4 regions of the Citrobacter europaeus genome follow, and region 3 is predicted to be linked to each of the others. Evidence: predicted binding sites of a transcription regulator. Region 3 holds the regulator's gene; each other region holds the start of a gene.
What was found. Region 3 encodes CRP, which controls carbon source genes, mostly activating them, when cyclic AMP is high. Its sites were predicted from a motif close to ATGTGANNNNNNTCACAT; they were not measured.

Region 1 (7,818 bases), 2.5 Mb from region 3:
CCTCGCGCTAACCCCAACGCGCTTTTTGCCCCCATTCGGGGGCGAATCAATTTGCTTATGAGAAACGATCACGGATAATAAAGAACATTGCTTATCAGATGTATATCTAAACGAGATCCTGACAACCGAATGCCTGAACAACATCGTTACACGCTCCCAGCGAAAGCAGGCGATCAGCGCCAGTTGGGTGAGCTTACCGGCGCGGCCTGCGCAACGCTGGTTGCCGAAATCGCCGAACATCACGCCGGTCCAGTGGTACTGATCGCGCCGGACATGCAAAATGCTTTACGTCTGCATGATGAAATTCGTCAGTTTACCGACCAGATGGTAATGAACCTGGCCGACTGGGAAACGCTTCCCTACGACAGCTTTTCTCCTCATCAGGAGATAATCTCCTCGCGTCTCTCCACGCTGTATCAGCTGCCTGCCATGCAGCGCGGCGTGCTGATCGTTCCGGTAAATACCCTGATGCAGCGTGTTTGTCCGCACAGCTATCTGCACGGCCATGCGCTGGTCATGGAAAAAGGTCAGAGGCTTTCGCGCGACGCCCTGCGCGAACAGCTGGACAGCGCTGGCTATCGCCATGTTGATCAGGTCATGGAACACGGCGAATACGCCACGCGCGGCGCACTGTTGGATCTGTTCCCGATGGGCAGCGAGTTGCCTTATCGCCTGGATTTCTTTGATGACGAAATCGACAGTCTGCGTCTGTTTGATACCGACACCCAGCGCACGCTGGAAGAAGTCGATGCCATTAATTTGCTACCCGCACACGAATTCCCGACTGACAAAACGGCCATTGAGCTATTCCGTAGCCAGTGGCGGGACACCTTTGAGGTGAAACGCGACGCCGAGCATATTTACCAGCAGGTCAGTAAAGGCACGTTACCTGCGGGTATTGAATACTGGCAACCGCTGTTTTTCAGCGAGACGTTGCCGCCGTTATTCAGCTACTTCCCCGCCAATACGCTATTGGTGAATACCGGTGATATTGAGACCAGCGCAGAACGCTTCCAGGCCGATACTCTGTCACGCTTTGAAAATCGCGGCGTTGATCCAATGCGTCCGCTTCTGCCGCCGGAATCCCTGTGGCTACGGGTTGATGAGCTGTTTTCTGAACTTAAACGCTGGCCACGCGTTCAACTGAAAACCGAGAGCCTGGCGAACAAAGCTGCGAATACCAACCTCGGGTTCCAGAAGCTGCCGGACATCGCCGTTCAGGCGCAGCAAAAATCGCCGCTAGATGCGTTACGTAAATTCCTTGAGGGCTTTACCGGTCCGGTGATCTTCTCGGTGGAAAGTGAAGGCCGCCGGGAAGCGTTAGGCGAACTGCTCGCCCGTATCAAAGTGGCGCCGAAGCGGATATTGCGACTCGATGAGGCCGTAGATAACGGTCGTTATCTGATGATTGGCGCAGCTGAGCACGGCTTCATCGATAGCAAACGCAATCTGGCGCTGATTTGTGAAAGCGATCTGCTCGGGGAACGCGTAGCGCGCCGTCGCCAGGATTCTCGTCGCACCATCAATCCGGATACGTTAATTCGTAACCTCGCAGAGCTGCATCCCGGTCAACCGGTGGTGCATCTGGAGCACGGCGTGGGCCGTTATGCCGGGATGACCACGCTGGAAGCGGGCGGTATCACCGGTGAATATCTGATGCTCACCTATGCCAACGACGCCAAACTGTACGTGCCGGTGTCGTCACTGCATCTGATCAGCCGCTATGCCGGCGGTGCAGAAGAGAATGCGCCGCTGCATAAACTTGGCGGCGATGCCTGGTCCCGCGCCCGACAGAAAGCCGCTGAGAAGGTACGCGATGTCGCAGCAGAGCTGCTGGATATTTATGCCCAGCGCGCGGCGAAAGAAGGCTTCGCCTTTAAGCATGACCGTGAGCAGTACCAGCTGTTTTGCGACAGCTTCCCGTTTGAAACCACGCCTGACCAGGCGCAGGCGATTAACGCAGTACTCAGCGATATGTGCCAACCGCTGGCCATGGACCGCCTGGTATGTGGTGACGTCGGCTTTGGTAAAACCGAAGTCGCGATGCGCGCTGCCTTTCTTGCCGTAGAGAACCACAAGCAGGTTGCCGTGCTGGTGCCGACCACCCTGCTCGCGCAGCAGCACTTCGACAACTTCCGCGATCGCTTTGCCAACTGGCCGGTACGCATCGAGATGTTGTCCCGTTTCCGTAGCGCCAAAGAGCAAACGCAGATTCTGGAGCAGGTTGCCGAAGGTAAAATCGATATTCTCATTGGCACGCACAAACTGCTGCAAGCGGATGTGAAGTTAAAAGATCTGGGTCTGCTGATTGTCGATGAAGAGCATCGTTTCGGCGTTCGCCACAAAGAACGCATCAAGGCGATGCGCGCAGATGTCGATATTCTGACCCTGACGGCAACGCCAATTCCGCGTACGCTTAATATGGCAATGAGCGGCATGCGCGATCTGTCGATCATCGCAACACCGCCTGCCCGTCGTCTGGCAGTCAAAACCTTCGTGCGCGAATATGACAACCTGGTCGTGCGCGAGGCAATCCTGCGTGAAGTTCTGCGCGGGGGACAAGTTTATTATCTGTTTAACGATGTCGAAAATATCCAGAAAACTGCTGACAGACTAGCGGAACTGGTGCCTGAAGCGCGGATTGGTATCGGCCACGGACAAATGCGCGAGCGCGAACTGGAACGCGTGATGAACGATTTCCACCATCAGCGTTTTAACGTGCTGGTGTGTACCACCATTATCGAAACCGGGATCGACATTCCCACCGCTAACACCATCATCATCGAACGAGCCGATCACTTCGGTTTGGCGCAATTGCACCAGCTGCGCGGTCGTGTGGGGCGCTCACACCATCAGGCATACGCCTGGCTGCTGACGCCGCATCCAAAAGCGATGACCACCGACGCGCAAAAACGCCTGGAGGCCATCGCCTCGCTGGAAGATTTGGGCGCAGGTTTTGCGCTGGCGACCCACGACCTCGAAATTCGCGGCGCCGGGGAATTGCTGGGTGAAGATCAGAGTGGTTCCATGGAAAGCATCGGCTTCTCGCTGTATATGGAGCTGCTGGAAAATGCCGTCGATGCGCTCAAAGAGGGGCGTGAGCCTTCGCTGGAAGATCTCACCAGCCAGCAAACCGAAGTCGAACTACGCATGCCGTCTCTGCTGCCGGACGACTATATCCCGGATGTTAACACCCGACTGTCGTTCTATAAGCGGATTGCCAGTGCCAAAGGTGAAAACGAGCTGGAAGAAATTAAGGTCGAGCTGATTGACCGTTTCGGCCTGCTGCCCGACCCGGCTCGTACGCTGCTGGATATCGCCCGTTTACGCCAGCAGGCGCAGAAACTGGGGATCAGAAAGCTCGAAGGTAATGAAAAAGGCGGTACTATTGAATTTGCAGAGAAAAACCACGTTAACCCGGTCTGGCTGATTGGGTTACTGCAAAAACAGCCGCAGCACTTCCGCCTCGACGGTCCAACCCGGCTGAAATTTATGCAGGACCTAAGCGAACGTAAAACCCGAATTGACTGGGTACGCCAGTTTATGCGCCAGCTTGAAGAAAACGCCGTAGCATAGTGAACAGGCCGGGTGAGCCCCCTCACCCGGCCTGATGAATTTACAAACTCTTTGCACTTCCCTGCACTTCCCGACACAGCAAACCGCCATAATTCTTGTTTACTTTTACATAATAAAAACCACGTAAAAACAATGGATTTATGGTGATGTTAAACAATAAACGACTCTCTCGCTGGTTAGCGTTTTTTACGCTTGCCGCGACCTTCGCGTTAGCACTTCCGGCTCAGGCAAACACCTGGCCGCTGCCGCCACCGGGAAGCCGCGTGGTGGGTCAGAATGCCGTTCATGTTGTTGAAGACAATGGCGGTTCTCTGGAAGCGATTGCTAAAAAGTACAATGTCGGCTTTCTGGCGCTGCTGCAGGCCAACCCTGGCGTTGACCCTTACGTACCACGCCCGGGCAGCGTGCTGACTATCCCGTTACAAACTTTGCTGCCGGATGCGCCGCGCGAAGGCATTGTTATCAACCTCGCCGAACTGCGTCTTTATTATTACCAGCCGGGGACCAATTCGGTGACCGTGTATCCTATTGGTATTGGCCAGTTAGGTGGTGACACGTTAACGCCAACAATGGTAACCACCATTTCAGATAAACGCGCCAACCCCACCTGGACGCCTACGGCAAACATCCGCGCGCGATACAAAGCAAACGGGATCGACCTACCTGCCGTTGTACCTGCAGGCCCGGATAACCCGATGGGCCATCATGCGATTCGTTTAGCGGCATACGGCGGTGTATACCTGCTGCACGGAACCAATGCTGATTTTGGCATTGGAATGCGCGTCAGTTCCGGCTGTATTCGTTTACGCGACGGTGATATCGAAACCCTGTTCCGTCAGGTGAAGCCAGGAACCAGGGTCAATATTATCAATACGCCGATCAAAGCATCTGTTGAACCTAACGGCGCGCGCCTGGTGGAAGTACACCAACCGCTGTCCGAAAAAATCAATGACGACCCGCAGTTGCTGCCGATCGTGCTGAACGCATCCATGCAGACGTTTAAAAATGCGGCGCAAACGGATCCTGCGGTCATGGAACATGCAATGGAAATTCGCTCAGGAATGCCGGTCGATGTGACCCGTCATCACGACGTTGCCCAACAACCGATGTAAACTCTGCGCATAAAAAAACCCCCGCTGGATTTTATTCCGCGGGGGTTTTTTATTTAACTCGCAGTGGCATTGCGATGGGTTAAATCTTATTTGTAGATAACTGCAGTCCCGTGAAGGGTGTTAGGACCGGTAACGGAAGTTATACGGAAAGACTTCGCTCCCATCTCATCCGCTTTCTGCGCCAGCTGATCTTCCAGAGAACCTAAGTTAGTCCCCGCATTCGCAGAAATAGTACCGACTTTCTCTTGACCAGCAGGTGTGGCCTGAACTTCAACGGCGGCAAAGCTTGCAAATGACAGTGAGCTAAAAACAGCAGCAACAAACAGAGTTTTTACGTTTTTCATGATAGTGACCTTTTGCAGATGAATGGGTGTCGAAAAGATTAACTTAACGATCGATAGGTAAATCATAGATGTGATCCAGGTCACACGTCAACATTTTTTTATAATGATCGTTAAATAAAACACAAAGGCCTTATTTTTCATACTAATAGCTATATATTATTTTTATCGTTAATCCGCTGGAGTGTGCAGTCGAATATTTTTATAATGGCTATTCAATAAACCTAACAAAGGTACATCGGCGCCATGACAACTGAAACGACAGGTTGTGCTAAAAAAAGCCGTGGCCGACCAAAAGTGTTCGACAGGGAAGCCGCGCTTGATAAGGCCATGACACTCTTCTGGCAGCACGGATATGAAGCGACCTCGCTCGCCGATCTCGTGGAAGCTACCGGCGCAAAAGCGCCCACGCTGTATGCAGAGTTCACCAATAAAGAAGGGTTGTTTCGTGCCGTGCTGGACCGCTACATCACCCGCTTTGCGGCGAAACACGAAGCCCAGCTGTTTTGCGAAGAAAAAAGTCTGGAGTCCGCACTGGAAGACTATTTCACCGCCATAGCGACCTGTTTCACCAGCAAGGACACCCCGGCGGGATGTTTCATGATTAACACTTCTGCGACGCTGGCAGCCTCTTCCCGCGATATTGCGCACACGGTGAAATCCCGCCATGCAATGCAAGAACAGACGCTTACCCAGTTTCTTCACCAGCGCCAGCAGCGAGGCGAAATCCCGGTCCATTGCGACGTGCAAAAACTGGCCGAATACCTGAACTGTATTTTACAGGGTATGTCGATCAGCGCCCGTGAAGGTGCAACATTTGAAAAACTGATGCAGATCTCACATACAACCCTGCGGCTTTGGCCCGAGCTCATCAAAGCCTAAGCCTTTCCCGCTTTTCCCCGCTGTATTGACATGACCGGGAGCTGATACAGCCCCCGGTTAAAACTCCGCGCATTACCCCTACATTCCCTATTGTTTTCATCATCTTATCTGATCATTTTTTGTAAAACATATTGATAACAACAATTATTATCAGCAATATTCGCATTTGTTTTAACGCCTGTTTCACAATGTAACCATCGGTTTCTTTACCGCCATAACAAAAACAGATCGACTCTTTTTTAAAAGGAATACAAATGCATAACCGTCTCTGGGTGCTCAATCCTCTCCTGTTATCTTTAACCCTCCCGGCCATTGCGGCTGAGGAAGATAACCTCATTGTCAGCGCCAACCGTAGCCAACGTACCGTGGCAGAAATGGCACAAACCACCTGGGTTATTGAAGGAAGCGAGATTGAACAACAGGTTCAGGGTGGTAAAGAGTTCAAGGATGTTCTTGCTCAGTTAATCCCAGGAATCGATGTCAGTAGCCAGGGACGCACAAACTACGGCATGAATATGCGCGGTCGCGCCATCGTCGTACTCATTGACGGCGTTCGTCTGAACTCCTCGCGAACCGACAGTCGTCAGCTTGACTCCATTGACCCATTTAACATTGCGCATATTGAAGTCATCTCTGGCGCAACCTCACTTTATGGTGGCGGCAGTACCGGTGGATTAATCAACATCGTCACCAAAAAAGGTCAGCCGGAGCGTGAAGTAGAACTCGAACTTGCGAGTAAAAGCGGCTTCAACAACAGTAACGATCATGATGAACGCGTTGCCGCGGCGGTGAGCGGAGGAACCGATCGTGCTTCCGGGCGCATGTCCGTCGCGTATCAACGGTTTGGTGGCTGGTATGACGGTAATCACGATGCTCTGATGCTGGATAACACCCAAACCGGCCTGCAGCACTCCGATCGTCTGGACGTGATGGGTACCGGAACGATTGAACTTGACGACAACCGTCAGTTGCAACTGGTTACGCAATATTATAAGAGCCAGGGGGATGACGATTACGGGCTGGATCTCGGCGAGAATATGTCAGCCGTGACCGGAAACGGTAAAGCGTATACCAGCAGCGGACTGAATTCCGATCGTATTCCCGGCACCGAACGTCATCTGATCAGCCTGCAATATTCAGATGCGGATTTTTTCGGCCAGAACCTGGTCAGCCAAATCTATTACCGCGACGAATCCCTGAAATTCTATCCTTTCCCGACGCTCAGCAAAGGTAAGGTTACCAGCTTCTCCGCATCACAGCAGGACACAGACCAGTTTGGCGCCCAAATTACCCTCAACAGCCAGTTGATGGATAACTGGGAGCTGACGTGGGGTATCGATGCCGATCACGAGACCTTCGATTCTAATCAGAAATTCTTCGATCTGGCCTGGTCCTTGCCCTCCGGCGGCATGGATAACCGCACCGCTTATACCACCGGGCGTTATCCCGGTTATAGCATCACCAACTTCGCGCCTTTCCTGCAAAACAGCTATGACATTAACGACATCTTTACCCTCAGCGGCGGCGTACGCTATCAATGGACCGAAAACAGGGTTGATGATTTCGTGGGCTATGCTCAACAGCAGGGAATCGCGACCGGGCTTGCGAACTCTGCCGATACCATTCCGGGCGGCAAAACCGATTACGATAATTTCCTGTTCAACGCCGGTATCCTCGCCCACCTGACCGACCGTCAGCAAACGTGGTTTAACTTCTCTCAGGGCGTGGAGCTTCCGGATCCAGGGAAATATTACGGGAACGGCACCTATTCGCTGGTTGGCGATCATTATCAGCTTCAGCGCAGCGTCAACGTGGCGGATTCACGCCTGGAAGGGATTAAAGTAAACTCGTACGAACTGGGATGGCGTTACACCGGCGATAGTCTGCGCACGCAACTGGCCGCTTAT
Region 2 (7,818 bases), 1.7 Mb from region 3:
ACACCGCGCTTCCAGCATCACGGGCAAGTCGCAGCGTATCCACCATGCCGACCAGGCAAATAATGGCAATAGCGACAAAGGCCAGCCGGAAACTGATTCCTGGAATATTCCCCAATGTCAGCCACTTACTCACCTCATCGCCGATACGGATCCCGATAGCGGCCAATGAAATGCCTAAGCCTACCGCTAATTGTGTTGCCGTACTGAACAACGTATTGGCGTAGCTCATTTGTGACGCGGGGACATCCGCAAAAGCAAGCGTGCTGACGCCGGTAAACTGAATTGAGCGGAATACGCCGCCCAGATACAACACCAGCAAAATAACCCACACGGGAGTCTGTGGCGTAATTAATGCGCAGGCCAGCAGCGCCAGGACGTTAAGCGCACCATTGATTAACAGCAGTCTCTTAAAGCCGAGCCAGCGTATTAACGGCGTAGTGGCAGGTTTTATCGTCAGATTGCCTACAAACACCGCCAGTACCAGCGAGCCTGCATGAAAAGCATTCATGCCAAAACCGACCTGGAACATTAACGGCAGCAGAAATGGCACCGCGCTGATAGAAGCGCGAAACAGCGACCCGCCGTACATGGTGACGCGAAAAGTTGGGACGCTCATGGCATCAAGACGAATCATCGGCCAGGTAGCACGACGAAAATGATGCAGGGCAAACAGGAAGGTCACTGTCCCTAGCGCCAGAAGCCCGGCGGTTAGCCAGCCCTGCGGCTGCCGGGTTCCCAGTAACTCCATGGCATACACCAGACTTACCATCGCAACAGAGGTCGCGATAAAACCCGCTATATCAAACGGACGACGCTCGTCGTCATGAATATCCGGGATAAACCTTAGCGCCAGCGCGATCGCCACTATTCCCAGCGGTACGTTAATAAAGAATATCCAACGCCAGTTGGCATAGCTGGTAATGAATCCCCCAAGGGGAGGCCCAATGATAGGTGCGACTAATGCGGGCCAGGTCAGGGTGGCAATAGCGGTGATCAACTGATGTTTAGGCGTGGTGCGCAGTACCGCAAGACGGCCAACAGGAACCATTAATGCGCCACCGACGCCCTGCAAGATTCGCATGGCGACAAAACCCTCAAGGCTTTCGGACAAACCGCATAAAACCGATGCGAGGGTGAAAATCGCCAGCGCCAGGGTAAACACCTTTCTTGCACCGAAGCGATCCGCAATCCAGCCGCTGGCGGGGATAAGCACCGCAAGGGTTATCAGGTAGGCGCTGATGCCAATGTTCAGGTCTACCGCCTGCACACCAAAGCTTTTAGCCATATCAGGCAGGGCGGTGGCAATCACCGTGCCGTCAATAAACTCCATAAAGAAAGCCCCGGCAACAAGTAATGCCGCCGGTGAAAGACCGCGTTTGTTCTCGACCGCTAACTGTTCACTCATGTTGTGCTTGCCATCTCAAAAGAAACTGACTGGAACTATTTTTATTTCCAACGCATTCGTTATGCGTGGGCGGCTATCGTTTCGAGCGCTGAATGGGTACTATGACGACCTTTCAATAAGGAGCTCACCATGTCCCAAACACTGAATGCCGATCAGGAACTGCTCTCGGACGTTGTTGCCTGTCAGCTGGTTATCAAGCAAATTCTGGATGTTCTTGATGTTATTGCCCCAGTAGAAGTTCGGGAAAAAATGTCCAGCCAGCTGAAAAGCATCGATTTTTCCAGCCATCCTGCAGGTGCCGATCCGGTCACTATGCGCGCAATACAAAAAGCGGTTGCCTTGATCGAGCTGAAATTCACGCCGCAGAATGAATCCCACTAAAATAAACCGTTGTTTCAGATTTTAGAAAGGTTTTTTTGCGCCTCGCAGAATGGAGGCGCGTGCATAGGGAAAATCAGAGGTTGGCCGGATAAGTTGCATCACATTACTATCCGGCATTAACGCTTTGAAAACTGAAGATTAGTGATGCTGGTAATTCACGACGTTGAGCAAGTGCTTATCGGTTTGCGCCATGCATAGCCCCGCGCGTTTGGCGCTGCGGACTTCGTCAAGTATCGTCTGTAACAGCACGCCATCCTGCTGCTGCTCTTTTTCCAGGTCGTGAAGAAAATCGATGGTTGGCGCATCGTTTAACGCTTCTGCTTCATTGGCTAAACGTGAGAGCCTACTCGAGCGCCGTTGATATTCATCCAGCGTTTTCTGAAACAATTCTTCAAGGGAAGTCAGTTCATCACCCGGAACATCAATGGCCTTGACGATGGGGTTAGCCCCGGCACTTTTCATAAAATTGAACATCCGCATCATTTGAGTCACGTTACCTTGTGCCTGAGAGCGAAGAAACGTGGCGGTACCCGTCAGGCTATGCTCGTAGCACCATTCGCTCAGATGCAGGTAAAGATTCGATGCGTAGAACTCGAGGTTCATTTGCGTGTTGAGTTTATGAACAATTCCAACTGCAGCCATATCAATATCCTTATTTCCAGAAAGGGGAATGTACGTTACTAACGCCAGTACAGCGGGCTGCCGCTGCACTTCACCTCTACGTACAATTAAAACTGTTAGCAGAATAAATCCGTTCCGCCGGTCCTTTAGTGATCACGAATTATATTCGCTCCCGATCGAGATTCAGCATAACGCTTGCTATGACATAAGAAAATCCTTAAATCCGTGTATTTATGTTTTTTTACATATTGTCATAACAGTACTTGTGCTTCTGCCGTTTTGGCATATAGGTGATATGAATATAACGAATTGATATTTATGTCATTAAACACACTCATTCAATAATGAAATGGTGTTTCAAATCACAAAATTAATTTCCACAATAAGGTATTGTCTGTCACCTGATGATTATCTGCTCATGTTGTGAAGCAATTTCACGATTGGGCTGAATCAGTACTAATTATCTGATGACTAATTTTTTGCGCCAGATCAGTTTTAATCAAATTAAGAAAATTAACGGCCTGAACTATTCGTCATTAATTGTGTTGTGAATTTGGATAACGCGAGGAGTTACATATGAAGAAGGTTGCGGTGCTGCTGGCACCTGGTTTTGAAGAGGCGGAGGCGATTGTTACCATTGATATTCTGCGTCGTCTGAATATCGAAGTCGAAACGCTGGCCTGTGCAGAGTCACGTGCGGTGGTGAGTTATCATGACGTACCGATGGTGACAGACAGCACGCTGGCCGCGCGCCAGGCATATCTCTACGACGCCATCGTGCTGCCCGGCGGGCCGCAGGGCAGCGTTAATCTTGCTGCCAGTGAGATGGTCATCCAGTTTGTCGCCCGACATGATCAGGCGGGGAAACTCATTTGTCCGGTGTGTTCTGCTGCTGCGCGCGTGCTTGGCGGCAACGGCCTGCTGAAAGGACGTCGCTACGTGTGCTCGGGAGATCTGTGGCAAAACGTCACGGATGGGGAATATATTGATGCGCCGGTAGTTGAAGATGGCAATCTGATTAGCGGTAAAGGGCTGGGGCATATTTTTGATTTTGCATTAACACTTTCGGCACGTCTGCTGGGAGATGACATTCCGGTCCGCGATCACGCTGACCATATTTATTATCGATGGTAATCATTTTCCCGAATGCTTCGGTATTCGGGAACAAGGATTCGTTGGCTGACGTTATGGACTAATCTGCTATCTCTCTTTTTTCCCGTCGACAAAATCGCGTTTTTTTATGTCATTTCCCGCTGAATTTATGTACGCAATTACTGTAATTCTGTGGTGTGATGCCGCTCTCTTATGGAGAATCAATTTCCCGCTAAAAATACTCTCAGCACTGGCATTGATCTTATCAATAAAAGGTAATGCCTTGTTTTACGTCCTAATTACAAAAAATCGTCTGATTTTACCCTACATAAAAGAACGTTAAAGCTGGAGTTAACCATGCACAAATTCACTAAAGCGTTGGCTGCCATCGGTCTGGCTGCCATTATGTCACAATCCGCTATCGCTGAATCCATGAAGCTCGGTTTCCTGGTCAAACAGCCGGAAGAACCGTGGTTCCAGACTGAATGGAAATTTGCCGATAAAGCCGGTAAAGACCTTGGTTTTGAGGTGATTAAAATTGCCGTCCCGGATGGAGAGAAAACCCTCAATGCCATCGACAGCCTGGCTGCAAGTGGAGCAAAAGGGTTTGTGATTTGTACGCCGGACCCCAAACTCGGGCCTGCCATTATGGCTAAGGCGCGAGGCTACGATATGAAAGTCATTGCCGTCGATGACCAGTTTGCCAACGCCAAAGGTAAGCCGATGGATACCGTGCCGCTGGTGATGATGGCTGCAACCAAAATTGGTGAGCGCCAGGGCCAGGAGCTGTATAAGGAGATGCAAAAGCGCGGTTGGGATGTGAAATCCAGCGCCGTCATGGCCATTACCGCCAACGAACTTGATACCGCGCGTCGCCGTACGTCAGGTTCAATGGAAGCGCTTAAAGCCGCAGGCTTCCCGGAAAAACAGATCTACCAGGTTCCAACAAAATCAAATGATATCCCCGGTGCATTCGATGCCGCTAACTCCATGCTGGTTCAACATCCTGAAGTCAAACACTGGCTGATTGTCGGCATGAACGACAACACCGTGCTGGGCGGCGTACGTGCGACTGAAGGGCAGGGCTTCAAAGCGCCAAACGTAATTGGTATCGGTATTAATGGCGTTGATGCCGTGAGTGAACTGTCCAAAGGCGAAGCGACCGGGTTCTACGGCTCACTGCTGCCAAGCCCTGACGTTCACGGCTACAAATCAAGTGAAATGCTTTACAACTGGGTAACGAAAGGTGCAGAGCCACCGGCGTTTACTGAAGTGACGGATGTGGTGCTGATTACCCGCGATAACTTCAAAGAAGAGCTGGCGAAGAAAGGCTTAGGCGGTAAGTAACATAAATGCCGGATGCGACGTCAAAGCGTCTTATCCGGCCTACGAATCGCGTCCTCAGAAGGCCGGATGAGGCAAAGCCGCCATCCGGCTTAAAGATCTGACTCACGGAGACGTTATGCAACAGTCTACCCCGTATCTCTCATTCCGCGGCATTGGCAAAACATTCCCGGGCGTTAAAGCGCTTACGGATATCAGTTTCGACTGTTACGCCGGTCAGGTGCATGCGCTGATGGGCGAAAATGGCGCCGGAAAATCAACACTCTTAAAAATTCTCAGCGGTAACTATGCGCCAACGACGGGATCTTTGACGATCCGCGGACAGGAAGTTTCGTTTGCAGACACCACGGCCGCGCTCAACGCCGGTGTCGCCATTATTTACCAGGAGCTGCATCTCGTCCCGGAAATGACCGTTGCCGAGAATATTTATTTAGGCCAGTTGCCGCACAAAGGCGGGATTGTAAATCGCTCGCTGCTGAACTATGAAGCGGGGCTACAGCTTAAGCATCTGGGCATGGATATCGATCCCGACACGCCATTGAAATATCTCTCCATCGGTCAATGGCAGATGGTGGAGATAGCAAAAGCGCTGGCGCGTAATGCCAAAATTATCGCGTTTGATGAACCGACCAGCTCCCTGTCTGCACGCGAAATTGAGAATCTGTTTCGCGTCATCCGTGAGCTGCGCAACGAAGGACGCATCATCCTGTACGTATCGCACCGTATGGAGGAAATTTTTGCTCTCAGCGATGCCATCACCGTGTTTAAAGATGGGCATTACGTCAAAACGTTCACGGATATGCAGCAGGTCGATCACGATGCGTTGGTGCAGGCGATGGTTGGACGCGACCTCGGTGATATTTATGGATGGAAATCCAGACCGTATGGCGCAGAGCGGCTGCGTTTGCATGAGGTCAAAGCTCCCGGTGTGCGTACGCCGATCAGTTTATCGGTACGCAGCGGTGAAATTGTAGGATTGTTTGGCCTGGTAGGCGCCGGGCGTAGCGAATTGATGAAAGGACTGTTTGGCGGCACACGCATCACGGCAGGCCAGGTGTTTATTGATGAGCAGCCTATTGATATTCGTAAACCGAGCCATGCCATTGAAGCGGGAATGATGCTGTGCCCGGAGGACCGCAAAGCGGAAGGGATCATTCCGGTCCATTCGGTGCGTAACAACATCAACATTAGCGCCCGTCGTAAACATGTTCTGGGCGGATGCGTGATCAACAACGGCTGGGAAGAGACCAATGCCGATCACCATATTCGCTCACTCAATATTAAAACGCCGGGCGCGGAGCAGCTGATTATGAACCTCTCCGGCGGTAATCAGCAGAAGGCTATCCTTGGCCGTTGGTTATCGGAAGAGATGAAGGTGATTTTGCTGGACGAACCTACACGCGGCATTGATGTAGGCGCCAAGCATGAAATTTATAACGTGATTTATGCCCTCGCAGCGCGAGGCGTGGCCGTGCTGTTTGCTTCCAGTGACCTGCCAGAAGTGCTCGGTGTCGCCGATCGTATCGTGGTGATGAGAGAGGGCGAAATTGCCGGTGAGTTGCTTCATGAACAGGCGGATGAGCGCCAGGCCTTGAGCCTTGCTATGCCTAAAGTCAGCCAGGCTGTAGCCTGAATAAGGAGAGAATGATGTCTTCCGTTTCTACATCGGGTTCTGGCGCAGCAAAATCGGCGCTAAATCTTGGTCGCATTTGGGATCAGTACGGGATGCTGGTGGTGTTCGCCGTGCTGTTCCTGGTTTGTTCCCTCTTTGTGCCAAACTTTGCCACTTTCATCAATATGAAAGGGCTGGGGCTGGCGGTATCGATGTCGGGTATGGTCGCGTGTGGGATGCTGTTTTGCCTGGCATCCGGTGACTTCGACCTGTCCGTTGCGTCCGTGATTGCCTGCGCCGGGGTCACGACTGCCGTGGTCATTAACATGACTGAAAGCCTGTGGATTGGCGTGGCTGCCGGGCTGCTGCTCGGTATTCTCTGTGGTCTGGTCAATGGGTTTGTGATTGCGCGTTTAAAAATTAACGCCCTGATCACCACCCTTGCGACGATGCAGATTGTACGTGGTCTGGCCTATATTATTTCCGACGGTAAGGCGGTGGGGATTGAAGATGAGCGCTTCTTTACCCTCGGCTACGCGAACTGGTTTGGTCTGCCGGCACCTATCTGGATCACGGTTGTCTGTTTTATCGTCTTCGGTTTACTGCTGAATAAAACTACGTTTGGTCGCAACACGCTGGCTATTGGGGGCAATGAAGAGGCGGCACGTCTGGCTGGGGTTCCGGTCGTTCGTACCAAGATTATTATCTTTATTTTGTCTGGGCTGGTATCCGCCATTGCCGGGATCATCCTCGCATCACGTATGACCAGCGGCCAACCAATGACCTCAATCGGCTATGAGCTGATCGTGATTTCCGCCTGCGTGTTAGGGGGCGTTTCGCTCAAAGGCGGCATCGGAAAAATCTCATATGTAGTGGCCGGGGTGTTAATTCTGGGAACGGTTGAGAATGCGATGAACCTGCTGAACATCTCTCCGTTCGCCCAGTATGTCGTACGTGGTCTAATCCTGCTGGCGGCGGTGATCTTCGACCGTTACAAGCAAAAAGCGAAGCGTACCGTTTGATGATTTAAACCCCAACTTTTTAGTCTAGCTTTAGCTCATCGCCAGCCGCTACCCGGCTGGCGATTGTTTTTGCAAATGGCGAGCATGGTCACACTGTCTATACTTATATCCGTCGTACATCATATATACGGCGCGATCCGCGCGGCGTACAGACCATGATGAGGAGGATAACCGGGTGACAGCATCACTGATCATACCCCATGAACAATCTGCAAACTGTGCTTATTTTTTTGATCTCGATGGGACATTGGCTGAGATCAAACCTTTTCCAGACCAGGTCGTCGTCCCTAAGACAATCCTGCAGTTATTACATCAGCTGGCTACACGTAATGCGGGGGCGC
Region 3 (7,818 bases):
TGCAGCAGCAGGCCAGTGCAAAATCCGGACTGGAAGAGTGCGAGATGGCCTGGCTGGAAGCGCAGGAACAGCTTGAGCAGATGCTGGCCGAATAGTCATGAGTGCCTGATAAGGCGAAGCCGCCATCCGGCTCCTGAGCCGAAAATGCCTGATGACGACGCTCGCGCGTCTTATCAGGCCTACGTTTCGTTTATGTAGTTGTGGCCCAGGCTCGCGTAACCTGCTGGCTGACTAGCGACAAAATCACATATTGGCTAACCCGCACGCGCTGTGCGCGGTATAGTTATTCTTTCCGATTATTAATTGCTCTGGTGTTATGGTTGAAATCACGTCCACAGAAATGACCCCACCTACCGACGATTCGCGAGAATTCCGCCCGATGCGCGGTATCAGTAACCGCCATCTGCAGACGATGCTGCCGCGCTTAATTCGCCGCAAGGTGAAGTTCGACGCCCACTGGCAGCGTCTGGAATTGCCCGATGGTGATTTTGTCGATCTGGCGTGGAGTGAAGATCCGCAACAGGCGAAACACAAACCGCGCCTGGTGGTTTTTCACGGTCTGGAAGGTAGTCTGAACAGCCCGTACGCACATGGCCTGATTGAAGCGGCGCAAAAGCGCGGCTGGCTGGGCGTGGTAATGCATTTTCGCGGCTGCAGCGGTGAACCCAATCGTCTGAACCGCATTTATCATTCGGGCGAAACAGAAGATGGCACCTGGTTTTTACACTGGCTGGAGCGTGAGTTCGGTCGCGTGCCGACCGCAGCGGTGGGCTATTCGCTCGGTGGCAACATGCTGGCCTGCCTGCTGGCCAAAGAAGGCAACGAGATTCCAATTGATGCCGCCGTTATCGTCTCCGCGCCTTTCGTGCTGGAAGCCTGTAGTTACCATATGGACAAGGGATTCTCTCGGGTCTATCAGCGCTACCTGCTCAATCTGTTGAAAGCCAATGCCTCGCGTAAGCTTGAGGCCTATCCAGGCTCGCTGCCGGTAAGTCTGTCCCAATTGAAATCTCTGCGTCGCATTCGCGATTTTGACGATCTGATCACCGCCAAAATCCACGGTTTCGCCGATGCTATAGACTATTATCGTCAGTGTAGCGCCATGCCGTTGCTCAACCAGATCGCCAAACCCACGCTGATTATCCATGCCAAGGACGATCCGTTTATGGATCATCACGTGATCCCGAAACCGGAAAACCTGCCTTCGCAGGTGGAGTATCAGTTGACTGAACACGGTGGCCACGTCGGATTCATTGGCGGCACGGTACGCCATCCTGAGATGTGGCTGGAATCCAGAATCCCCGACTGGCTGACAACGTATCTGGAGGTCTCATCATGATCATCCCCTGGCAAGATATCTCCCCGGACGCGCTGGACAATCTGATTGAAAGCTTTGTCTTGCGTGAAGGCACCGATTATGGTGAACATGAACGTTCGCTCGAACAAAAAGTCGCCGACGTCAAACGCCAACTACAATCAGGTGAAGCCGTGCTGGTGTGGTCTGAACTGCATGAAACGGTCAATATTATGCCGAGGAAGCAGATTCACGAGTAATCCGTAGCCGCCGGCCGACTTTACTATAATTATAACCATTTCATGGAGTTGTTATGTCTGCCAAACATCCGGTGATTGCGGTAACAGGATCCAGCGGCGCGGGGACCACCACCACCAGCCTCGCGTTTCGTAAAATTTTCGCGCAGTTAAATCTGCGTGCCGCCGAGGTGGAAGGTGACAGTTTTCATCGCTATACCCGTCCGGAAATGGACATGGCGATTCGCAAAGCGCGCGATGCCGGGCGGCATATCAGCTATTTCGGCCCCGAAGCTAATGACTTCGGTCTGCTGGAACAAACTTTCATCGAATACGGTCAGACGGGCAAAGGCCAGTCGCGAAAATATCTGCACACTTACGATGAGGCCGTACCGTGGAACCAGGTGCCAGGGACTTTCACGCCCTGGCAGCCGCTGCCTGAACCGACGGATGTCCTGTTTTATGAAGGACTGCACGGCGGCGTCGTCACCCCACAGCAAAACGTGGCCCAACATGTCGATCTGCTGGTTGGCGTGGTGCCGATCGTAAACCTGGAATGGATCCAGAAACTGACTCGCGATACCAGCGAGCGTGGACACTCGCGTGAAGCGGTGATGGACTCGGTGGTGCGATCAATGGACGATTACATCAATTACATCACGCCGCAGTTCTCCCGGACGCATATTAACTTCCAGCGCGTACCGACCGTCGATACCTCTAACCCCTTTGCCGCCAAGAGTATCCCGTCTCTGGATGAAAGCTTTGTCGTGATTCATTTTCGTAACCTGGAAGGGATCGACTTCCCGTGGCTACTGGCCATGCTGCAGGGCTCATTCATTTCCCACATCAATACATTGGTCGTGCCGGGCGGCAAGATGGGCCTGGCGATGGAATTGATTATGCTGCCGCTGGTCCAGCGACTGATGGAAGGCAAAAAGATAGGGTGAGGCGTGGAAAGTGCCCGATGGCGCTTCGCTTATCGGGCCTACGAATCAACATTATCCGGCGTCAGGGATTACGCGGCAACCACTTCATAGGAGTGGGTAATGTTCACCGCCTTTTCCAGCATCAGTGCCACGGAGCAATATTTTTCCGCTGAAAGGTCGACTGCGCGTGAGACTGATGCATCTTTCAGATCGTTACCCGTTACGATGAAATGCAGGTTGATGTGGGTAAACAGGCGCGGCGCTTCATCACGACGCTCTGAGGTCAGTTTCACTTCGCAGTTGGTCACATCCTGACGACCCTTTTGCAGGATCGATACCACATCAATTGCGCTACAACCGCCCGCCGCCATTAATACCATTTCCATCGGGCTCGGCGCTTTATCACCGGAGTTACCGTCCATCAGAATTTGGTGGCCAGAGGCGGACTCACCGAGGAAGGTTAACCCTTCAACCCACTTTACACGCGCTTGCATATTTCGTAACTCCAATGTTTCAATTTTCCTGACAGATTACGCGCACATAACAATTCTCGCAATGGAAGGCGACCTGCGTCATGCTGAAGCGAGACACCAGGAGACACACGGCGAAAGCTATGCTAAAACAGTCGGGATGCTACAGTAATACATTGACGTACTGCATGTATGCAGAGGACATCACATTACAGGCTGCAGTATATTTTTAGTAGCCCCCTTCCCAGGTAGCGGGAAGCACATTTTTGCAAACCCAGAGGCAGCGTCGTTTTCTGGCTCTGGAGACAGCTTATAACAGAGGATAACCGCGCATGGTGCTTGGCAAACCGCAAACAGACCCGACTCTCGAATGGTTCTTGTCTCATTGCCATATTCATAAGTACCCATCGAAGAGCACGCTGATTCACCAGGGTGAAAAAGCGGAAACGTTGTATTACATCGTTAAAGGCTCAGTGGCAGTGCTGATCAAAGATGAAGAAGGGAAAGAAATGATCCTTTCTTATCTGAATCAGGGCGATTTTATTGGTGAATTAGGCCTCTTCGAAGAAGGTCAGGAACGTAGCGCCTGGGTACGTGCCAAAACCGCATGTGAAGTCGCTGAAATTTCCTACAAAAAATTTCGCCAATTAATCCAGGTCAACCCGGATATTCTGATGCGCCTGTCTTCTCAGATGGCTCGTCGTCTGCAGGTCACGTCTGAAAAAGTCGGCAACCTCGCCTTCCTCGACGTAACTGGTCGTATCGCGCAGACTCTGCTGAATCTGGCGAAACAGCCTGATGCGATGACCCACCCGGACGGCATGCAGATTAAAATCACCCGTCAGGAAATCGGCCAGATCGTTGGCTGCTCCCGTGAGACCGTCGGCCGTATTCTGAAGATGCTGGAAGATCAGAACCTGATCTCCGCACACGGTAAGACTATCGTCGTCTACGGCACCCGTTAACCCCATCGAAGTGGCGCGTTACCCAGTAATGCGCCACTTTTGTTTGCACCGATGTGGCGAAGACTGATATACCACCCAGAGATCAACTACGCACTACGGCAGACGCTGGTGCTATGTTTACCTGTGGCTGTTGGTCTGATCATCGGTCAGCTTCATCTGGGCCTCCTCTTCTCCCTGGTCCCTGCCTGCTGCAACATTGCCGGTCTTGATACCCCGCATAAGCGCTTTTTCAAACGTTTAGCTATTGGCGCGTCTTTGTTTGCCGGATGCAGTTTGATCATGCAATTACTGCTGGCAAAAGATATACCACTGCCGCTTATCCTCACCGGCCTGACGCTAATTCTTGGTGTAACCGCCGAGTTGAGCCCTTTGCATGCGCGACTATTGCCTGCCTCACTTATCGCAGCGATTTTCACGCTAAGCCTGGCCGGCAACATGCCCGTCTGGGAGCCGCTGCTGATCTACGCGCTGGGCACGTTATGGTATGGCCTGTTCAACTGGTTCTGGTTTTGGATGTGGCGCGAACAGCCGCTCCGTGAATCGCTCAGCCTGTTGTATCGTGAATTAGCCGATTACTGTGAAACTAAGTACAGCATGCTGACCCAGCATGCCGACCCAGAAAAAGCGCTGCCTCCCCTGCTGGTTCGCCAACAAAAGGCAGTGGATCTGATTACCCAGTGTTATCAGCAAATGCATATGCTGTCGGCGCATCGCAACAACGATTACAAGCGCCTGCTGCGTGCCTTTCAGGAGGCGCTCGATTTACAAGAGCATATTTCCGTTAGCCTCCACCAGCCGGAAGAGGTGCAAAAGCTGGTCGAGCGTAGCCATGCGGAGCAGGTGATTCGCTGGAATGCGCGTACCGTAGCCGAACGCCTTCGGGTACTGGCCGATGATATTTTGTATCACCGTTTGCCGACCCGTTTCTCGATGGAAAAACAGATTGGCACACTGGAGAAAATCGCCAGGCAGCATCCGGACAACCCGGTGGGACAATTTTGCTACTGGCACTTTAGCCGTATTGCCCGCGTGCTACGCACCCAGCGCCCGTTGTATGCCCGTGACTTGATGGCTGACAAGCAGCGTCGGTTGCCGTTGATCCCAGCCCTGAAAAACTATCTGTCGTTGAAATCTCCAGCGCTGCGCAATGCCGGACGCATCTGCGTTATGTTGAGTATCGCCAGCCTGATGGGCAGCGCCTTACACCTGCCAAAGCCCTACTGGATTTTAATGACTATTCTGTTCGTCACGCAAAATGGCTACGGGGCGACCCGGGTACGCATCTTACATCGGTCGGTCGGTACGCTCGTTGGGCTGGTGATTGCCGGCGTCACGCTGCACTTTCATATTCCGGAAGGTTTCACGCTGGCAGCCATGCTGCTGATAACCCTGGTGAGCTATCTGATCATCCGTAAAAATTACGGCTGGGCTACCGTCGGCTTTACGGTCACGGCAGTTTACACCCTGCAACTGCTGACGCTGAACGGGGAACAGTTTATCGTGCCGCGGTTTGTCGATACGATCATTGGCTGCCTAATCGCCTTTGGCGGCACGCTCTGGCTGTGGCCACAGTGGCAGAGCGGTCTGTTGCGTAAGAACGCCCACGACGCGTTAGAAGCCGACCAGGAGGCCATTCGCCTGATCCTCAGCAACGATCCGCAGGCCACGCCGCTGGCGTATCAACGCATGCGGGTTAACCAGGCGCAGAACACGCTGTTCAACTCACTGAACCAGGCGATGCAGGAGCCAGGATTCAACTCGCACTACCTTGCGGACATGAAACTGTGGGTCACGCACAGCCAGTTCATCGTCGAACACATTAACGCGATGACCACGCTGGCAAGGGAACATACGATGCTGACGCCGGATTTGGCGCAGCGGTATCTGGAATCCTGTGAAATTGCGCTTCAGCGCTGTCAGCAGCGGCTGGAGTATGACGGACCGGGAAGCTCGGGCGATGTGAATATTCTCGAAGCGCCGGAGATGCTGTCCCACGGTCCGTTAAGCACTCTTGAGCAGCATCTGCAACGGGTTCTTGGGCATCTGAACACCATGCATACCATTTCGTCGGTAGCATGGCGTCAGCGACCGCACCACGGGATCTGGCTGAGCCGCCGACTACGGGACATGAAGGGTTAAAAGATTTGCCGGATGCGCTACGCTTATCCGGCCTACGAATCACACCTTACCCTGTAGGCCGGATAAGGCGCTCGCGCCGCCATCCGGCAATCAGCCCACCACCTTCGCGACAGCCTGCGCGAAACGCTGCATCCCTTCATCGATATCCGCCTGCTCTACCACCAGCGACGGCGCGAAACGCATTACGTCCGGCCCGGCGTTCAGCACCATCACCCCTTCGTGCGCGGCGGCATAGAGGAAATCGCGCGCCCGGCCTTTAAACTGCGGCTTCAACTCGGCGCCAATCAGCAGCCCCATCCCGCGAATATCGCTGAAAATGTCGAACTGTTGATCAATCTTGTGCAAATGCTGGACAAACGTCTGACGTTTGGCCTGAATGCCTCCCAGCACTTCCGGCGTGTTGATGATATCAAACGCTGCACCCGCTACCGCGCAGGCCAGCGGGTTACCGCCGTACGTGGAACCGTGCGACCCCACGTGGAACGCGGAGGCAATCTCCTGAGTGGTCAGCACCGCGCTCACCGGGAAACCGCCGCCGAGCGCCTTCGCGCTGGTGAGGATATCCGGCGTCACGCCGTAGTGCATATAGGCAAACAAATCGCCGGTACGCCCCATCCCGCTCTGCACTTCATCAAATACCAACAGCGCCTGGTGCTGGTCACAGAGTTCGCGCAAACCTTGCAGGAATTCCGGCGTAGCCGCAGTGACGCCGCCTTCTCCCTGAATTGGCTCAACCACCACCGCGCAGGTGTGATCGTCCATCACCGCTTTTACCGCATGCAGATCGTTAAACGGGACATGGATGATATCTGCCGGCTTTGGTCCAAAGCCGTCGGAGTATTTCGGCTGCCCGCCAACAGAAACGGTAAACAGCGAACGGCCGTGAAACGCATTATGGAAGGCAATGATTTTGGTTTTGAACGGGCTATGACGCACACAGGCATAGTGGCGCGCCAGCTTAAAGGCGGTTTCGTTGGCTTCCGTACCTGAATTCATGAACAGCACGCGCTCGGCGAAGGACGCATCAATGATTTTACGGCCTAAACGCAGCGCAGGTTCATTGGTGAAAACGTTGCTGGTATGCCACAGGGTTTCCCCCTGGGTTTTTAACGCCTCAACCAGTGCCGGATGGCAATGCCCTAGCGCGGTAACTGCAATGCCGCCCGCGAAATCAACATACTCTTTGCCCTGTTGATCCCAGACTCGACTCCCTTTTCCTTTTACCGGGATAAACTCAGCCGGTGCATAAATCGGCAGAATCACTTCATCGAATGTCGCGCGTGTAATAGCAGTTTGTTCAGTTGCCATGTCATTACCACCCTGTTAAGCAGAAATGCTAGTGAAATTATAATCACAAAATATGAATAAAAAATCACTGAATAGCAACCACAATTCAGCGATTGAGGAAATTAGCCAGCAGCTGATGCCCCTGTTCGCTGAGAATACTCTCCGGGTGAAACTGCACCCCTTCCATATCCCACTCACGGTGACGAATGCCCATAATCTCCTGCGTTTCACTCCAGGCCGTCACTTCAAAGCAGTCAGGAAGCGTTTCGGGGGCAACCACCAGAGAATGGTAGCGCGTCACCGTTAATGGGTTGGCGAGTCCCTGAAAAACGCCCTGCCCGTTATGCGTAATCGGCGAGGTTTTACCGTGCATCACTTTTGCCGCCCGAACCACGCTCGCGCCAAAGGCCTGCGCCATCGCCTGGTGACCGAGACACACGCCCAGCAGAGGGATGTTGCCCGCGAAATGGCGAATTACATCCAGCGAGATACCGGCGTCAT
Region 4 (7,818 bases), 1.2 Mb from region 3:
AGAGAATTTCCACCGAACCGACCACGATGTGCGTGGTATCGCCTAACGCAATCAGCCAGGTCATCAGAATAATGACCACAATTTTTGCTGCCCCGGCAGCAGGAAACATCCACACCATCGTGGCAATTAACCAGCCAGAAATAATCGCGTTAGAAAACATCTCTGTTGGGCTGTTTTTCATCACGTCCATACCGATTTTGACGAAAGCATCGCGGGTCTCTTCATCAAAAATCGGCATATGCTCAAACGCCCATGCTGCAACCCCGGTGCCAATAATATTACCCAGCAGAACCACGCTCCACAGGCGCATCAACAAGCCAAAATTGCCGAGGGTTGGGTTTTGCATCACCGGCAGTACGGCGGTGACGGTATTTTCGGTAAAGAGTTGCTGGCGGGCCATAATGACAATAATAAAGCCGAAGGTATAACCGAGGTTCTCCAGTAAAAATCCCCCTGGTACGCCTTCCAGTTGTACGTGAAAAATCCCTTTAGCCAGTAGCGAGGCGCCCATCGACAGCCCTGCAGCGATGGCTGACCATAATAGCGCCATCGCGTCGCGCTCCATCTCTTTCTCCCCATCCTGGCGGATATGTTCATGGATCGCCATGGCGCGGGAGGGGAGCCTGTCCTCGTCGACCTCAATCTTTTTACCCTCTAACTTTTCATCACTTTCGACCTGAAGCTCGTCGCTGTGCCGATCAATCTTTTCTTTCTCAATGTCATTCATAGCCGAATCCCGAATTAGCACGTATTGCTAAAGCGTAGCGGCTTTTGTCCGAAAATCAGCGGGAGAAAGTCTGAGATAGCAAAAATGGTAACGTTTGTTTTTATCGGGTTAGCTAGAATAGAACCGCCGCGGAGTGCGTATTACCAGGCTATGATCAAATCAGTAAGACAGGGTATATAGACATCATTTGACGTGCTGTTACAATCGCTCACATCTAAACAGGCGGATACGTCCTCGTTCCGTCATGGATGGCAATCAGCGATAGCCATAATACACAGGGAGACACTTATGAAGCTTCGCCTGTCGGCGCTTGCGCTGGGAACCACACTTTTGGTGGGGTGTGCGAGCTCCGGTACTGAACAGCAGGGGCGTTCGGATCCATTTGAAGGGTTCAACCGCACCATGTACAACTTCAACTTTAATGTTTTAGATCCATACGTTGTTCGACCGGTAGCCGTAGCCTGGCGTGATTATGTCCCGCAGCCGGCACGTAATGGTTTAAGTAACTTTACCGGCAACCTTGAAGAGCCGGCCGTCATGGTTAACTACTTCCTGCAAGGTGACCCTTATCAGGGAATGGTGCACTTTACCCGTTTCTTCCTGAATACTCTGTTAGGTATGGGCGGCCTTATTGACGTGGCGGGTATGGCTAATCCGAAGTTACAGCGCGTTGAACCGCACCGTTTTGGTAGTACGTTAGGCCATTATGACGTTGGTTACGGACCGTATATGCAGCTTCCATTCTATGGCAGCTTCACGTTGCGTGATGATGGCGGCGACATGGTGGATACGCTGTATCCGGTACTGTCCTGGCTGACATGGCCGTTGTCGATAGGCAAATGGACGGTTGAAGGGATTGAAACCCGCGCGCAGCTGCTCGATTCCGACGGTCTGCTGCGTCAGTCCTCCGATCCTTACATCATGGTGCGTGAGGCTTACTTCCAGCGTCATGACTTTATTGCGAACGGTGGGAAACTCAAACCAGAAGAAAACCCGAACGCGAAAGACATTCAGGACGATTTGAAAGAGATCGATTCCGAGTAAGGACTGATGAAAATAAAAAGGTGAGCTAAAAAGCCCACCTTTTTTATATCTGAAGAAAATCAGAATGCGTAGTTGAAGTTGGTACCGAACAACCAGGCTTTACCTTCAGAGTCGAAAGTATACGGGCCTTCTTTGACGGTCACTTTCTGACCGTGCATATAAGAGACGCCAACGTCGATGGACGCATCATCATTGAATGCGTAAGTCGTACCCGCACTCAGCCACAGGCGGTCCTGGTCAGGAATGGAGATGGAACGCTTGCTCGCAGGAACCGGGCTATCGTCATAGGCGATACCGGTGCGGAAGGTCCAGCTTTTATCCATGTAATAAGTGGTACCCAGCGCGATGCGGTAAGAATCCTTGAAGCCTTCTTCTTTATAGAACAGCGTCTGTCCGTTGGTGCCGGTTGCTTTCAGCTCCTGGAACTGGCTCCAGCTGGTGTATGCGATGCTGTAGTGAATCGCCCACTGCGGGTCTACACGGTTGTAGCCCGACAGTTCCCACATTTCCGGCAGGTTAAGCGTCAGAGAACCTGGGACTGTGGCATTGGTTGTTCCCCACGGGAACGCCGTGCCTGCGCCAGGTAACGCGTTGGCCTGAGTACGGATACCACTTTTATAATCGCCATCAAAGTCGATTTTGACTTCAGAGCGGTACGTTAAGCCATAACGGTTATTTTTATCCAGCTCATACAAAATACCGGCGTTCCACCCGTAGCCCCATTCATCACCCTTCAGGCTGGCAATTTTCTGGTCCACTTTCGGCAATGCAGCAGTTTGTTCGCCGGAATAACGTTCAATTTTTGCATCGGCGTAAACGGCATTAAAACCAACACCAAAGCTCCAGCTATCATTCAGTCGATAGGCTCCGCTCAGGTTCAGGTTGACCGTTTTAAGGTCGGTTTTACCGCCGTATTCGCCGACGATGTAGCTGTCGTTAAATTCGGTTGCCAGGCCATAGTTTGACGTGACAGAAGCACCCCAACCAAACTGGTCGTTAATAGGCATCACGAAGTGAGCATTGGGAACCCACGCCGTAGGGGCGATGTTGTCCGCATCGGTGCTGCGTCCGGTGTATGGCGATCTACCGGAAATATTAACGTCTGGATCGATATACACCGCACCCGCAGAAAAAGTAGGGCGGTCGAACATCATAATCAGTGCCGGGTTACGACTGGCGTTACCTGCATCATCTGCAATAGCGCCTTCACCCGAATATGCCCGGCCAAGGCCAGAGGAAGAAAATTCGTTTAACTGAAAGCCTGCAGACCAGGCCTGTGTGGAGATAATTGCCACTGCGACTGCGAGAGCAGACTTTGTAAACAGGGTTTTCTGGCTCATGACCATAACCTCATTGATTTATTTTTATACAAACAATGTTACATACCGTAACAGGAGCGCGAAGTGTAGGGTCTGAGGTACGACTTAGAAATCAGACCAGTGCCGAGAGTATAGGTCGGACCAGCTGAAATGTTGCAAGTATGTTTATAAATATTTTCAATTCTGATCTCGGAAACGCGATCCAGCTGGCAAAATTGCGGGTATGCGCACTCACCTGTTTGGGTGATTTTTGTTTTAGATCATTTTTAAGTGTGATTTCGGTCACTTATCTCATTTCATACAATTAACGACTGGAGAGGCGAATAATGGGAGCGTAAAATATCCCCATCGTTTATCTGGCACCTCAGGTGCGAATACAGAGGAAATCTACAATGAGTAAATGCAGTGCTGATGAAACCCCGGTTTGCTGCTGTATGGATGTTGGCACCATCATGGACAACTCCGATTGCACCGCGTCATACAGCCGTGTGTTCGCGAATCGCGCAGAGGCAGAAGAAACGCTGGCTGCTCTGACTGAAAAGGCGCGTGGCGTGGAATCTGAGCCTTGCCAAATCACCTCGACCTTTACTGAAGTGTCTGAAGGTGTGCGTCTGGATATCGACTTTGTTTTTGCCTGTGAAGCTGAAACGCTGATTTTCCAGTTGGGCCTGCGTTAATCCCTTCAAAAAATGCCCTTGCTGCCAGGTAGCAAGGGCTTTTTCGTAACTGTCAGTGATTATTCACTGTGTCTTAGCTCCCACTTTCTTTTCTCTCCGCTTGGCTAAATGTAAAAAATTGGTTAAGACTGTGATCAGGTCAGACCACTTATTTTTATTTTTTACAGGGGAGTGTTATGAGTCAGGCTTTACCGCTGGTTACCCGCCAGGGCGATCGCATCGCCATCGTAAGCGGATTGCGTACGCCATTTGCCCGTCAGGCAACCGCGTTTCATGGCATTCCCGCCGTAGATTTGGGGAAAATGGTTGTTGGCGAACTGTTGGCGCGCAGCGAAATACCCGCAGATGTGATTGAACAACTGGTTTTTGGCCAGGTGGTGCAAATGCCTGAAGCCCCAAATATTGCTCGTGAAATTGTGCTGGGGACCGGGATGAATGTGCACACGGATGCCTACAGCGTAAGCCGGGCCTGTGCCACCAGCTTTCAGGCAGTGGCGAATGTCGCGGAAAGCCTGATGGCGGGGACGATTCGCGCAGGAATTGCCGGCGGTGCGGACTCGTCGTCAGTTCTGCCGATTGGCGTCAGCAAAAAGCTGGCGCGGGTGCTGGTGGATGTCAATAAGGCCCGGACCACCGGTCAGCGTCTTAAACTTTTCTCCCGACTGCGCTTACGTGACCTGATGCCTGTGCCGCCAGCCGTCGCTGAGTATTCTACCGGTTTACGCATGGGGGATACGGCCGAGCAAATGGCCAAAACTTATGGTATTACGCGAGAACAACAGGATGCCCTGGCGCATCGTTCTCATCAGCGTGCCGCTCAGGCGTGGGCTGAAGGAAAACTGGCAGATGAGGTGATGACGACCTACGCACCGCCGTTTAAGGATCCTTTTGCAGAAGATAACAATATTCGCGGCAACTCTACGCTGGCCGATTACGCAAAATTGCGTCCGGCCTTTGACCGCAAGCATGGCACAGTGACCGCGGCGAACAGTACCCCGCTAACTGACGGCGCAGCCGCCGTGATTATGATGACGGAGTCGCGTGCGAAAGAGCTGGGACTGGTGCCGCTGGGATACTTGCGTAGTTTTGCCTTTACCGCCATTGATGTCTGGCAGGACATGCTGCTGGGACCGGCGTGGTCAACGCCGCTTGCTCTGGAAAGAGCGGGTCTGACGATGGCAGATTTAACCCTGATCGATATGCATGAAGCCTTTGCCGCACAAACGCTGGCGAATCTTCAACTGCTGGGCAGCGAACGTTTCGCCCGCGACGTGCTGGGCAGGGCGCATGCCACTGGCGAGGTTGATGACAGCAAATTTAACGTGCTGGGCGGATCGATTGCCTATGGACATCCTTTTGCGGCGACCGGCGCGCGGATGATCACCCAAACCCTCCATGAGTTACGACGTCGTGGCGGCGGTTTTGGTTTAGTGACAGCCTGTGCGGCAGGTGGTTTGGGTGCGGCAATGGTTCTGGAGGCGGAATAATGGAAATGACATCGGCTTTTACGCTAAACGTACGTCTGGATAACGTTGCTGTTGTCACCATTGATGTACCCGGAGAAAAAATGAATACCCTGAAGGCGGAGTTTGCTTCTCAGGTGCGGGCCATTCTGAAACAAATTCGCGATAACAAAGCATTGCGTGGCGTAGTGTTCATTTCGGCTAAACCCGATAACTTCATCGCCGGGGCGGATATCAACATGATCGGTAGCTGTCGCAGCGCACAGGAAGCCGAAACGCTGGCCCGTCAGGGGCAACAGATTATGGCGGAAATTAATGCCTTGCCGATCCCGGTTATCGCCGCGATTCATGGCGCATGCCTCGGCGGTGGCCTGGAAATGGCGCTGGCGTGCCATAACCGTATTTGTACCGATGATGCTAAAACCGTACTGGGTTTGCCCGAAGTGCAGCTTGGTCTGCTGCCTGGCTCCGGCGGTACGCAGCGGCTGCCCCGTCTGATTGGCGTTAGTACCGCGCTGGATATGATCCTCTCCGGAAAACAATTACGCGCAAAACAGGCGCTGAAAGTTGGCTTAGTGGACGAAGTTGTACCGCATACCATTTTACTGGAAGCCGCCGTGGAACTGGCTAAAAAGGACAGTTCCGCTCATCGAACTCTGCCGGTGCGAGAGCGTGTGTTAGCGGGGCCGCTGGGGCGGGCGCTGTTATTCCGCATGGCCAGTAAAAAGACGGCGCAAAAAACGCAAGGTAACTACCCTGCAACAGAACGTATCCTTGAGGTCATCGAAACCGGTCTGGCGCAAGGTAGCAGCAGCGGTTACGACGCAGAAGCCCGCGCGTTTGGTGAACTGGCGATGACATCTCAGTCTCAGGCGCTGCGGCACATCTTTTTTGCCAACACCGATGTGAAAAAGGATCCGGGAAGTGATGCGAAACCCGGCCCGCTTAACAGCGTAGGCATTTTGGGCGGTGGTCTGATGGGCGGCGGTATTGCTTACGTGACGGCCTGTAAAGGCGGCGTACCGGTGCGTATCAAAGACATAAACGCTAAGGGAATCAACCACGCGCTGAAGTACAGCTGGGAACAGCTTGAAACGAAGGTTCGCCGCCGTCATATCAAAGGCAGCGAGCGTGATAAACAGCTGGCGCTGATTTCGGGATCAACCGACTACCGTGGCTTTGCGCATCGCGACCTGATTATTGAAGCCGTTTTTGAAGATCTGGCCTTAAAACAACAGATGGTGGCAGAAGTTGAGCAGAATTGCGCATCTCATACCATTTTTGCCTCAAACACCTCTTCTTTGCCGATTGGCGATATTGCAGCGAACGCTGCCAGGCCTGAACAAGTCATTGGTTTACACTTCTTTAGCCCGGTGGAAAAGATGCCGCTGGTCGAGGTTATCCCGCATGCCACGACCTCTGAGCAGACGATTGCGACAACCGTTAAGTTGGCGAAAAAACAGGGTAAAACACCGATAGTGGTCAGGGATAAGGCTGGATTTTATGTTAACCGCATTTTAGCGCCTTACATCAACGAAGCTATACGTATGCTAACCGAAGGCGAGCGGGTTGAAACCATTGACGCCGCGCTGGTTAAGTTTGGTTTTCCGGTCGGGCCAATCCAACTTTTGGATGAGGTCGGAATTGATACGGGCACTAAAATTATACCAGTGCTTGAGGCTGCATATGGAGAACGTTTTAGCGCGCCTGCAAATGTTGTTGCTTCAATTTTGAATGACGATCGCAAAGGTAGAAAAAATGGTCGGGGTTTCTATCTTTATGGAGTGAAAGGGCGTAAAAGCAAAAAACAGGTCGACCCTGCAATTTATACGCTTATTGGCGTCCAGGGTCAGGGCCGGCTTACCGCCGTGCAGATAGCTGAGCGGTGCGTCATGTTAATGCTCAATGAAGCAGCACGCTGTTTCGACGAGAAGATAGTCCGCAGCGCGCGTGATGGCGACATCGGCGCTGTATTTGGTATTGGTTTTCCGCCATTCCTCGGCGGCCCGTTCCGGTATATGGATTCTCTCGGCGCGGGTGAAGTGGTTGCGACTCTGCAACGGCTGACCACGCAATACGGCTCGCGGTTTACACCGTGTGAGCAGTTATTGCAGATGGCGGAACGCGGTGAAAAATTCTGGAATATTGGGGAAACTGACCTGAATTCATGAGGTCAAACGTAGGATGAATCCGCACTGAATGTATGGGTCTCGCTCAAAATGTAAACAGAGATTGACTATACTTACGTCGTTGAGGTAAAAAACAGCGTTTCATTCGGTGAATGGATAAGGCACAATGCCGGCCACCACATCGTTACCACGGTCAATAGGGGCTGCGGATAAAGGTGTCGGTGATTCTGGTTAACAAAAGCGGTGCAATATGCAAGTTTTTATCATGCGTCACGGCGACGCAGCCCTCGATGCCGCCAGTGATTCGGTTCGTCCCTTAACCTCTTGTGGTTGTGACGAATCTCGCCTGATGGCGAACTGGCTGAAAGGTCAAAAAGTGGATATCGAACGTGTTCTGGTGAGCCCGTTCCTACGAGCCGAACAAACGCTGGATGTGGTGGGGGAGTGTATGAACCTGCC

Region 1: bhsA (multiple stress resistance protein BhsA) is a predicted target of CRP. The motif match lies at 5,101-5,118, and genes of this name have one in related genera.
Region 2: WHR59_RS09565 (arabinose ABC transporter substrate-binding protein) is a predicted target of CRP. The motif match lies at 3,695-3,712, and genes of this name have one in related genera.
Region 4: WHR59_RS07105 (YfcZ/YiiS family protein) is a predicted target of CRP. The motif match lies at 3,361-3,378, and genes of this name have one in related genera.

Annotation. Positions count from the first base shown of each region.
Region 1 covers NZ_CP148084.1:3,014,728-3,022,545, forward strand. Annotated here, with positions in the region: gene WHR59_RS14295 (acyltransferase family protein) at 1-11, shown strand, start outside; gene mfd (transcription-repair coupling factor) at 130-3,576, shown strand; gene ldtC (L,D-transpeptidase LdtC) at 3,723-4,688, shown strand; gene bhsA (multiple stress resistance protein BhsA) at 4,775-5,032, opposite strand; gene comR (TetR family copper-responsive transcriptional repressor ComR) at 5,276-5,911, shown strand; gene WHR59_RS14320 (TonB-dependent siderophore receptor) at 6,166-7,818, shown strand, end outside.
Region 2 covers NZ_CP148084.1:2,052,313-2,060,130, forward strand. Annotated here, with positions in the region: gene WHR59_RS09545 (MFS transporter) at 1-1,405, opposite strand, end outside; gene WHR59_RS09550 (DUF2766 family protein) at 1,535-1,786, shown strand; gene WHR59_RS09555 (non-heme ferritin-like protein) at 1,925-2,428, opposite strand; gene WHR59_RS09560 (DJ-1/PfpI family protein) at 2,984-3,541, shown strand; gene WHR59_RS09565 (arabinose ABC transporter substrate-binding protein) at 3,857-4,846, shown strand; gene araG (arabinose ABC transporter ATP-binding protein AraG) at 4,962-6,476, shown strand; gene araH (L-arabinose ABC transporter permease AraH) at 6,491-7,477, shown strand; gene otsB (trehalose-phosphatase) at 7,653-7,818, shown strand, end outside.
Region 3 covers NZ_CP148084.1:389,919-397,736, reverse strand. Annotated here, with positions in the region: gene WHR59_RS01845 (ABC transporter ATP-binding protein) at 1-95, shown strand, start outside; partial or broken gene WHR59_RS01840 (hydrolase) at 271-1,339, shown strand; gene WHR59_RS01835 (YheU family protein) at 1,336-1,554, shown strand; gene WHR59_RS01830 (phosphoribulokinase) at 1,608-2,477, shown strand; gene WHR59_RS01825 (OsmC family protein) at 2,546-2,950, opposite strand; gene crp (cAMP-activated global transcriptional regulator CRP) at 3,259-3,891, shown strand; gene WHR59_RS01815 (YccS/YhfK family putative transporter) at 3,943-6,030, shown strand; gene argD (bifunctional acetylornithine/succinyldiaminopimelate transaminase) at 6,121-7,338, opposite strand; gene pabA (aminodeoxychorismate synthase component 2) at 7,424-7,818, opposite strand, start outside.
Region 4 covers NZ_CP148084.1:1,549,627-1,557,444, forward strand. Annotated here, with positions in the region: gene WHR59_RS07090 (formate/nitrite transporter family protein) at 1-727, opposite strand, end outside; gene mlaA (phospholipid-binding lipoprotein MlaA) at 1,016-1,771, shown strand; gene fadL (long-chain fatty acid transporter FadL) at 1,831-3,111, opposite strand; gene WHR59_RS07105 (YfcZ/YiiS family protein) at 3,483-3,767, shown strand; gene fadI (acetyl-CoA C-acyltransferase FadI) at 3,944-5,254, shown strand; gene fadJ (fatty acid oxidation complex subunit alpha FadJ) at 5,254-7,401, shown strand; gene sixA (phosphohistidine phosphatase SixA) at 7,610-7,818, shown strand, end outside.